One region of the Bacillus sp. OTU2372 genome, then DNA from elsewhere that is predicted to be linked to it. Evidence: predicted binding sites of a transcription regulator. Region 1 holds the regulator's gene; each other region holds the start of a gene.
What was found. The regulator Rex, encoded in region 1, represses fermentation and respiration genes when NADH is low (regulators of the CRP and FNR family bind a similar motif). The targets are predictions, from matches to a motif close to TTGTGAAATATTTCACAA.
Positions count from the first base shown of each region.

Region 2: a site for Rex is predicted at 1,564-1,581, ahead of AAHB15_RS19365 (TIGR04190 family B12-binding domain/radical SAM domain protein). Genes of this name have one in related genera too.
Region 3: a site for Rex is predicted at 1,106-1,123, ahead of adhE (bifunctional acetaldehyde-CoA/alcohol dehydrogenase). Genes of this name have one in related genera too.

Region 1 covers NZ_JASATK010000027.1:50,385-53,856, forward strand. Annotated here, with positions in the region: gene AAHB15_RS25765 (polymer-forming cytoskeletal protein) at 1-459, opposite strand, end outside; gene AAHB15_RS25770 (YhbD family protein) at 472-1,095, opposite strand; gene AAHB15_RS25775 (redox-sensing transcriptional repressor Rex) at 1,202-1,855, opposite strand; gene moaC (cyclic pyranopterin monophosphate synthase MoaC) at 1,891-2,388, opposite strand; gene AAHB15_RS25785 (ABC-F family ATP-binding cassette domain-containing protein) at 2,666-3,472, shown strand, end outside.
Region 2 covers NZ_JASATK010000013.1:122,408-125,879, forward strand. Annotated here, with positions in the region: gene AAHB15_RS19365 (TIGR04190 family B12-binding domain/radical SAM domain protein) at 1-1,492, opposite strand, end outside; gene ybaK (Cys-tRNA(Pro) deacylase) at 1,784-2,260, shown strand; gene AAHB15_RS19375 (PRK06851 family protein) at 2,477-3,472, shown strand, end outside.
Region 3 covers NZ_JASATK010000003.1:182,935-186,406, forward strand. Annotated here, with positions in the region: gene AAHB15_RS08640 (CAP domain-containing protein) at 1-492, opposite strand, end outside; gene AAHB15_RS08645 (hypothetical protein) at 786-1,013, shown strand; gene adhE (bifunctional acetaldehyde-CoA/alcohol dehydrogenase) at 1,147-3,472, shown strand, end outside.

The DNA.
Region 1 (3,472 bases):
CCTACAATCCCCATAAACCTCCACATCGATTTGCTCTGCATTGAGAAGTCCCCCAATTGTAAAGCGATATTTTCCTTTAAAACTCTCAACTTCACAATCTTCACCCACTGTTAAAATACCATGAATGGTAATCTGTTCCGCTTTTACTTTACCTTCAACATTGACTTTTCCGGAGACCTTTACGTTTTTTACCGAAAGATTTTGCGCAACCTTAGCTGTCCCATCCACTTTCAGTTTCTCGCCCTCAATATTTCCGTGAAACCGGGCATTGCCGTTAACTTTTACATTAGTGGCTGCTACATTTCCCATCAAAGTTCCTGAGCCGTTACATTCTAATACATCACATTCTAGGTCACTATTTACGGTCCCACTTCCATTCAGTGTAACCAGAGAAAAATGTCCTCCATTGGACGAACCAAGTCCATTGATGACCAGGTCCCCTCTTCGATTCGTTTCCATAGTCATTCTCCCTTATAATAATTTAGCTTTAATTTCTTCCATACATGTCATCATAGATAATACAGTGACCACTTTTGTTCCCGGTTCAAAATGAAAGGCCTCTGAATTAATCAGCAACAGGCAGGAGGAAACGCCAAGCTTTCTTGTTATCACTAATTCACATTTTTTCTGTTTTATCACATGCGCGTTGTCCTTTAAGACCTGAAGCAGCATTTTACCTTCATCTAAATTTATTTCACCCGATTGTAAAAGTTTCTCTAATACATAAACTTCGAGCATTCTTGAAAAGGTAAACTGATGACCGCCCTTATCCATTTCCAAATAGATATCCATTACAGGTGGTGAAACAATGTTGCGTTTTATAAGATCGTCCTTTTCCAGCTCTAAATCACTAATATTAGGTGAAAACATATCTGCTAATTCATCCAAAGACAAATTATCCTTCATGGTCTGGATTTTATTAATCCGCTCTAAAACCTTTTCTTTTGGAAAGAACGTTTCCTGTCCAGTAAAGGTGGATTTTCGGATAAACCACTCTTCGGGGATAAGATCTTTCCGTTTCCATCGGTAGAGCTGCCCATAAGAGATACCGGCAAGTTCCAGTAGCTCCTTCTTAGAAATTAAATCGTCGCTCATTTTAGATAACCCCTTTCTGAAAACAGTGTAACATAACACTGTTATGCTAGTAAAGTGATAAAAAAAGTGTTTCACTAATTTTTGTAAGTGAAACACCCTTTTATCATTATTCCTCTATTTCTTCTGTTGGGTAATGCTTTAAGAAGTAAACTAAAGACTGCAGTTCCACTGCCAAGTCGATGTGATGAACCCTGATCGATGAAGGGACATTTAATCGTGCTGGAGTGAAATTTAAGATCCCTCTCACTTCAGCTTTTGCCAGCCTGTCGGTAATCACTTGGGCAACAGGTGCTGGAACCGTTAGAATGACAACAGATATTTTTTCCTCTAAGAGCACTTTTTCGAGATCATCCATCGGATAAACCGGAACTTCACGAATTTTTGTTCCCTCTTTTGCCGGATCGACATCAAAGGCAACTTCAATTTTTGTATTATTGTTTTTTAAGAAATTATAATTTAAAAAGGCAGTACCTAGATTCCCAACCCCAATTAACGCAACCTTTGTTAATTCATCTTGATCAAGTGTCTTACGGAAAAAGGTCAACAAATAGTTGACATTGTAGCCATATCCCTTTTTCCCCAAGGCCCCAAAATAGGAAAAGTCTCGGCGGATTGTCGCACTGTCTACCTTTACCGCTTCACTTAGTTCTGCAGACGAAACTCTTTGTTTACCTGAAGTATGCAGATTTTTTAAAAATCGATAATAGAGGGGCAGCCGTTTTGCTGTCGCCTGTGGTATCTTCATCGTTTCATTACTCATAATCTCCCACACCCCATTATAAAAATTTGATAATATTATTTAACTTGTTCGGTTCTTTTGAAGTCCCCATTTTTTCCGCCCGTTTTCTCAACTAAGTAAGTTGGTCCAATGATCATACCTTTATCTACTGCTTTGCACATATCATAAACGGTTAAAGCGCATGCTGATGCAGCTGTGAGCGCTTCCATTTCAACACCTGTATTCCCTTTTGTTTTAACGGCTGCAGCAATATGCAACTGATAGCTTCCATTTTGATTCTGTTCCCATGAGAAGGATATATTGACCCCTGTTAATGGAATCGGGTGACACATGGGAATAATATCCCAAGTCTTTTTCGCTGCCATTACCGCTGCAACTTGTGCGACAGCTAAGACATCACCTTTTTTCATTTCATGGTTCGTTATTTTTTGATATATTTCTTCACTTACGATAATACTCGATTGAGCAAGAGCCGTGCGTGCCGTTTCGGGTTTGTCGCTGACATCAACCATTTTAGCTCTGCCTTCTTCATTAAAGTGCGTAAATTCTGCCATAAAAAAATCCTCCTACAAAAAAATAATACACTATTTTTAACACTATGTGTGTGAAACTTTGAGCGAAATATACATTTTTCTTGAAAAAAGTGCCATCGATTACTCTTTATTGCTGTCATTACGCTTATAAGGTACACTATTTGTATGGTAGGTAATTTTGAAAGCTGAAACTTAGTGAAGTTTTTCACTAAACAAATGAAATCGAATACAGCCGTTTTTTATAAAAGATCTGACGTAATCCTATTTTACGTTTTGTTGTTAATAGAGGTGATTTAAAATGATTTTACTACAAGTGAACCAGCTGCAAAAATATTATGGCGCTGAGCTTATTTTATCGAATATAAAGCTTGAATTACAAACCCGCGACCGTGTGGCCCTTGTCGGACGAAATGGTGCGGGAAAATCAACGTTATTAAAGATTATTGCCGGACACCTGTCCCACGATGGCGGAGAGATCATTAAACCAAAAGATGTAACAATCGGTTATTTAGCGCAAAATACCGGCCTTGAATCCAATTTGTCGATTTGGGATGAGATGTTAACCGTTTTCGAACCACTTCGATTAATGGAAAAATCGCTTCGCAAGCTCGAAGAACAAATGGCTGATCCTACTATTTTTGAAAACAGTGCCAAATACGAGCGCATTTTAAAAGAATATGATCTGCTCCAGGTGAGATTTAAGGAACAAGGCGGCTATCAATATGAGGCAGAAATACGCTCTGTTCTCTCTGGTTTAAACTTTCATGATAATTCCCTGATGATTGCCTCTTTAAGCGGAGGACAAAAAACCCGTCTGGCCTTAGGAAAACTATTATTAACAAGACCTGATATTTTGATATTGGACGAGCCAACTAACCATCTTGACATCGATACCCTTTCCTGGCTGGAGCAATATTTGCAGGGGTATAATGGTGCGATTTTAATTGTTTCCCATGACCGTTATTTCTTAGATAAAGTCGTGACGCAGGTTTACGAAGTATCAAGGAAACAAATTCAACGGTTTACAGGCAACTATAGCGCCTACCTTGACCAAAAAGCAGCCAATTATGAGCGTGATATGAAACTATACGAGAAACAACAGCAA
Region 2 (3,472 bases), on a different contig from region 1:
CATAGTAGTCCTCTTTATTAATCAAGTTGTACTCTAATTTAAAGTCATTAAGACGTTCAGCTGCTTCGTAAGTCGAATTGACAATATCATTACGTGTCATATCCTTTGTTTCATAGCTTAACATATGCTTCCAGGATGGCTGAGTAATCGCCTTGCGGTGGTCTTCAAGAGTGTGGCAATACTTCTTAAGCCCGTGTACTTCTGGATGCTCGAAGGCAGGGCTGGCAGGGTCAAGGAACGGCGCCAGTGGTGCTACAAAGTAAAAGATTCTCGGATCCTTATTACAGGCCAGATGAATGGTTTCACAGAAATCGATATTTTCGACAGCACTTGTGTAGGTCTGCCCTGGGATTCCAACCATGAAGAATAGGTCAATCTTTGCACAATTATGTTTTAAAGCAAAATTAAGGGTATCAATCACCTTTTGATTAGTGCAGCTAAATTTGCCATTATAGCGTCTGATTTTTTCATCATTTGTTTCAAGGGTGATCTCAATACTATATTTTGGAACGCTTTCATTTATCATTTTAAAATATTCTTCATCAGCATATTGGAATAATTCAAACACAATTTCATTTTTTAAATGGAGTTCTTTTAACTGGCTGAAAAATTCTCGGACATATTCCCGCCCGACTTGACGAAGGTCATGCAGGATAAAAATCGGGGCGCGGCTGAAACGCGAAATAAATTGAATATCACTGGCAAGCTTCTTCGGAGAGCGTAATGCCAGTGAATTCCGATTACAGTTTTGGTCATATGCCTCTCTCGATCCACCGCAGATTAAGCAGTTTTGGGTACAGCCTCTAGCTGTTAACAAGGCCGTGTTAGGATACTGAAGCCAGCCATTGTATGGCAGTGGATCAAGAAAGTTGCGATATTTAAACACGGATCGAATGGTATAGCGATAGCCTGGAACATCAATGTCATCCAAGTCTTTTGGAACGTAGGTGATGGGATTGTAACCGCATTCTTTTCCGTTTTTCCAAGTAAGATTAGGAATATCAGCATAATGGGTATTACCTGCTTCGATTTTATTCATGAGTAAAAGCATTAGCTTTTCGGTTGAGTCACCGCGCATAACAAAATCAATAAATGGATATTCGATTAGCTCCTTATGATAATAAGTGGCCGATAAGCCGCCAAAGATAATGGGCGTTTCAGGGTGCAGGGTTTTTACAATCTTTGCGAGTTCAATACTTCCGTGTGCATGCGGCAGCCAATGAAGGTCGATTCCGAATGCCTTCGTTTTTATTTTTCGCAGCTTTGCTTCGACATCAAATTTGTCACTCATCAGCATGCGGTTCGCAATATTAATAATTTTTACCTTTAGGCCATACTGTTCTAAATAATCGGCAATACTTGTCAGCCCAATCGGGTACATTTCAAACACGGGTGAGGATAGGACCACATCACTAATGGGACCGGCAAGTAACGAGTTCTTTCTAAAGTCATATACACTAGGGGCGTGTAATAACACTAAATCGTATTTCATCGTTTTCACCTCAGTCAATTTAAGGGGGAATACTTTTTTTAATTAAAAAATTTGCGCGAATTAAAGTAAAAATGTGATTGTTTTCACAGGGATATATGGCTTGGTAGCGGTCATCTGCCCTATTTCAATGTAGTTACGGTATCATCTTAATTTTAGTTTACTATAATAGTTGTTTAATAGAGTGACGAACGAGTGACAGATTTTGGATGAATTTGTGTATGATAAGGTTTTTCAATCCAAAATGGCAAATGATATAATGCTTTTATATAAATGGTTTAAAGGATGATGGTAATGGCACAGGCAAAAACAAATGCGATGCGGATACTTGACGCAAAAAAGGTCGAGTATGAAATGCTTACATACGATCATAAAGATGGAAAAATTGACGGAATATCGGTAGCCGAAAAGATTGGAAAAGAACCTAAGGAAGTCTATAAAACCCTTGTGGCCCAAGGCGCTAGTAAAAATATTTTTGTATTTGTCATACCCGTAGCGGAGGAACTGGATCTGAAGAAGGCCGCCAAAGCGGCGGGAGAAAAAAGCATGGAGATGCTGCCCATGAAGGATATACAAAAGTGGACAGGCTATATTCGCGGCGGCTGCTCACCGATTGGCATGAAAAAAGAGTATAGGACGTTCCTCGATGAAAGCAGCAGAGGGCTGGAATCAATGGTCGTAAGTGCCGGTAAAATTGGTGTTCAGATCGTGCTTGCACCTAATAAATTACAAGAAGTCACAAAGGCTGAACTTACCCCAGTGACTAAATAAAAGAAGGACTGACAATCTTACTTGAGCATTCATGTAAGATAAATTTTTTATAGGCACTCACCTAAAAAACAAAAAAGCATAAGATAATCTGAAAAGTGAGTCACCTTCATAAGGGTTGACTTTTAAGCTTTAGATAACCTTTGCTTGTTAGAAAACTAGTCTAATACCTCTTAAGGTAATGGCGAAGTTGAGTTGTTTAAAAGGGAGTGTTGATGGGTGGCAGGGAAAATCAAAAATTATTTTGCCGGCGGTAATACTGCCAGAGGTTTTTATAGTCTTTATGACTCCAACCTACAAGGATTAGAGAGATTGTTTATTTTAAAAGGCGGACCGGGAACCGGTAAATCCTCACTTATGAAGAAAATTGGCCAGGAGTGGGTTGAAAAGGGCTACAATATTGAATTGCTTCATTGTTCTTCTGATAATAACTCGATCGATGGTGTGATCATTCCAGCTTTAAAGGTTGGTATTGTAGACGGTACGGCGCCGCATGTGATTGAGCCTAAGGCACCCGGTGCAGTTGAAGAATATATAAATCTTGGTGAGGCTTGGGACTCCCGCGCCCTGAATGTACAGAAACATGTGATTGTGAAGCTGACCAATCAGATCAGTTACTCCTTTCAGAAGGCCTATGCAACGTTTAATGAAGCATTGGAGATTCATGATGAGTGGGAAACAATTTATATTAACAGTATGGATTTTATAAAAGCGGACCAATTGACAATAAAATTGATTGATTCCTTCTTCGGAAAAATAAAGTTAAATAAGACCCCGGATGTCCGCCATCGCTTTTTAGGGGCTGCTACGCCGCAGGGAGCCGTTGATTTTGTCCCAAATCTAACCGAGGAAATACCAAAACGCTATTTTATCAAAGGGCGTCCAGGCTCAGGGAAATCAACTATGCTGAAAAAGCTGGCAGCTGCAGGTGAAGAGCGCGGCATTGATGTAGAAGTCTATCATTGCGGTTTTGACCCGCACAGCCTTGATATGGTTATTTTCAGGGAGATGGGTGTAGCGATTTTTGACAGTACGGCGCCGCATGAATATTTACCAAGCAGAGACGGTGATGAGATCATTGATATGTATGAGCTATTGATTGAGCCTGGTACCGATGAGCTATATGCTGATTTTATCAGTAACATTGCTGAAAAATATAAAAATAAGATGACGGAAGCGACCAGTTATCTATCTAAAGCCAAATCCCTGCATGAT
Region 3 (3,472 bases), on a different contig from region 1:
TTTGGAGGCAATTAAGTCTTGGTTGGAATATAAGCCAGCCACCTTATTTTCATTATTGTACATGACCATGAAGAAATTCTGGTAATTATCATGATAGGTATTCCAAGTGGTCCCATATTCATTAAGGGTGGAACGGTTAGGCGTCCCTAAGTTTTCGACAACGTCATCTTTACTATCGCCCAGTTCAATGTTAAAAATAGAGAAGTCCTGTTGTGCAGGTGTATTTAATTCTACCTTTGACTCGTTATTTGATTCAGTTGATTGTTGATTCTGTTTAGTACTATCATCTAATAGTACGCCAAGCTGTTTCAAGGCAGTTTGGATTTCATTGTATATGTTTTGAATGGTTGTTTTGACTTCAGGGTTGTCTTTTAAAGTATTCACTTCTGAAATACTATTGGTAAGGCTTGTATTGTCAAATTGTTTTTCTATAAAAGGCCAAGAAGAATGTATTAAAAAAATAGCAATTATAATCGTTAGAAAACGCAACATCGATTTTCCTCCATTTCTATTAGAATTTTAACCAAAAATCTTTAATAATATAAGTAATATGCTTGTAGTAGTCATTATTTACCATTGATATATTAATATAATAATTTAATTGAAAACGTTTACATTTATTTAAACTCAATAACAATTCTCTGTTATCGAAAAATGGATTATTAGTGCTATAGAACTAAAATTAGTAAAAGCAACCAATGTTCAAAGATTGTTCAATATTTCACAAACTATTATCGTTTTTCCGTGTTATGATGTAAACATAAAGAAACAAGGAGTGATAAGACATGATGATTTGTGAATGGCAAACCTTCTCAACAGATGCTGAAACTTATACCCAAGACCTCTTCGAAGAAATAGTCGGTGACCCATTTGAAGCCATGCTGATGAAAGAAAATGAGGAGATTCCAAGTTGTATTTGGACAGTAAATTATGTAGTCATTGTTAAAAAATACTCCAAAGTATTAACAGAAATTTTATTTGAAAAAATCCCGCGTAATCCAGTGTGTGAATAATCATTTCCTAATTTATTAAACTAGTTTGTGAAGCGATTCACAAACTAACAATTCAATTTATGCTAAATTCGTAATCTAATTTTTATAAAAATATGTGAAATAATTCACATAGACGATAATTGGAGGGAATATCATGGCAGTAGTAGAAAAGTCAGTAAAAGAAAAACAGAATGTAACAGACATGATTAATGGCTTAGTTGAAAAAGGTTTAAAAGCATTAGAGGTATTTAGAGGCTTTGACCAAGAAATGATTGATGAAATCGTTAAGCAAATGGCACTAGCAGGTCTTGATCAGCATATGCCGTTAGCAAAACTTGCTGTCGAAGAAACTGGAAGAGGCGTTTACGAGGATAAAATTATTAAAAACATGTTTGCAACCGAATACGTCTACCACAACATTAAATATAACAAAACAGTCGGCATCATTAATGAAAACGAACATGAAGGCATGATTGAAATTGCTGAGCCTGTGGGCGTCGTTGCAGGGGTAACACCAGTCACTAATCCAACATCAACAACGATGTTTAAAGCGCTCATTTCCATTAAAACACGTAATCCGATTATCTTTGCCTTCCATCCATCTGCCCAAAAATGCAGCAGTGAAGCAGCTAGAGTGTTAAGGGATGCAGCTATTAAAGCAGGAGCGCCAGAGAATTGCATCCAATGGATTGAAACACCTTCTTTAGAAGCGACACAAGCATTAATGAATCATAATAAAATTTCGATGATCCTTGCCACTGGCGGTGCGGGCATGGTGAAATCCGCTTATAGCTCAGGAAAACCAGCTTTAGGAGTTGGACCAGGTAACGTTCCATGCTACATTGAAAAAACAGCCAATCTTAAACAAGCGGTGAATGATTTAATTCTTTCAAAAACTTTCGATAATGGTATGATTTGTGCTTCCGAACAAGCCGTTATTATCGATAAAGAAATTTACAACGATGTTAAAAATGAGATGATCACTAATAACTGTTATTTCTTAAATGAAGAGGAAAAAGAAAAAGTAGAAAAGTTAGTCATTAATGAACATTCTTGTGCGGTTAATCCTGAAATTGTCGGTATGGCCGCCTATAAAATTGCTGCGAAGGCGGGAGTGACAGTTCCAGAAGGCACAAAAATCCTTGTAGCAGAATTGAAGGGCGTCGGTCCTAAGTATCCGCTATCTAGGGAAAAATTAAGCCCAGTCTTAGCCTGCTTTAAGGTGAACTCAACTGATGAAGGTATTAAGAGAGCGGAAGAAATGCTTGAATTTGGCGGGTTAGGACACTCTGCAGTCATCCATACAAACGACCAAACCGTTATTAACAAGTATGGCATCAGGATGAAGGCAGGAAGAATTATTGTTAATGCTCCATCATCACAAGGTGCGATAGGGGATATTTACAATGCCTATATGCCATCTTTAACACTTGGCTGCGGCACATATGGTGGTAACTCTGTTTCTACGAACGTAGGGGCTGTACATTTAATTAATATCAAAAAAGTAGCTAAAAGGAATGTGAATATGCAGTGGTTCAAGGTTCCGTCTAAAATCTATTTTGAGAAAAACTCAACTCAATATTTAGCAAAAATGCCGAAAATCTCTAAAGCCTTCATTGTTACTGACCCAGGCATGGTGAAATTAGGATATGTAGACAGAGTGCTATACTATCTTCGTAAACGTCCGGATTATGTGCATTGTGAAATTTTCTCTGATGTAGAACCAGATCCATCTATCGAAACCGTTATGAAAGGCGCGGAAATGATGGCTAAGTTCCAGCCAGATGTCATTATTGCGCTAGGCGGTGGGTCTGCGATGGATGCTGCAAAAGGAATGTGGCTGTTCTATGAATACCCAGACGCTGAATTCTTTGGCTTAAAACAAAAATTCCTTGATATTCGCAAACGGATTGTAAAATATCCTCATTTAGGTCAAAGAGCACAATTTGTTGCGATTCCAACTACATCCGGAACTGGCTCTGAAGTAACATCTTTCTCTGTTATTACAGATAAACAAGCCAATATTAAATATCCGTTAGCTGACTATGAATTAACACCTGATGTTGCCATTATTGATTCGCAGTTCGTTATGACTGTTCCAAAACATATTACGGCTGACACTGGTTTAGACGTGTTAACTCATGCAATTGAGGCTTATGTATCTTGTATGGCGAATGATTTTACAGATGGGTTAGCCATGAAAGCTATTCAGCTTGTATTTGAATTCCTACCTAGAGCTTATCGAAATGGAAATGATGAAGAAGCACGTGAGAAAGTTCATAACGCGTCTACAATTGCGGGTATGGCCTTTGCGAATGCATTCTTAGGAATTAACCACAGCCTTGCGCATAAACTAGGAGCTGAGTTCCATATAGCTCATGGACGTGCAAATGCTGTTCTATTACCGCATGTTATTCGATATAATGCAACAAAACCGAAGAAGTTTACTGCATTCCCTAAGTACAATCACTTCAAAGCTG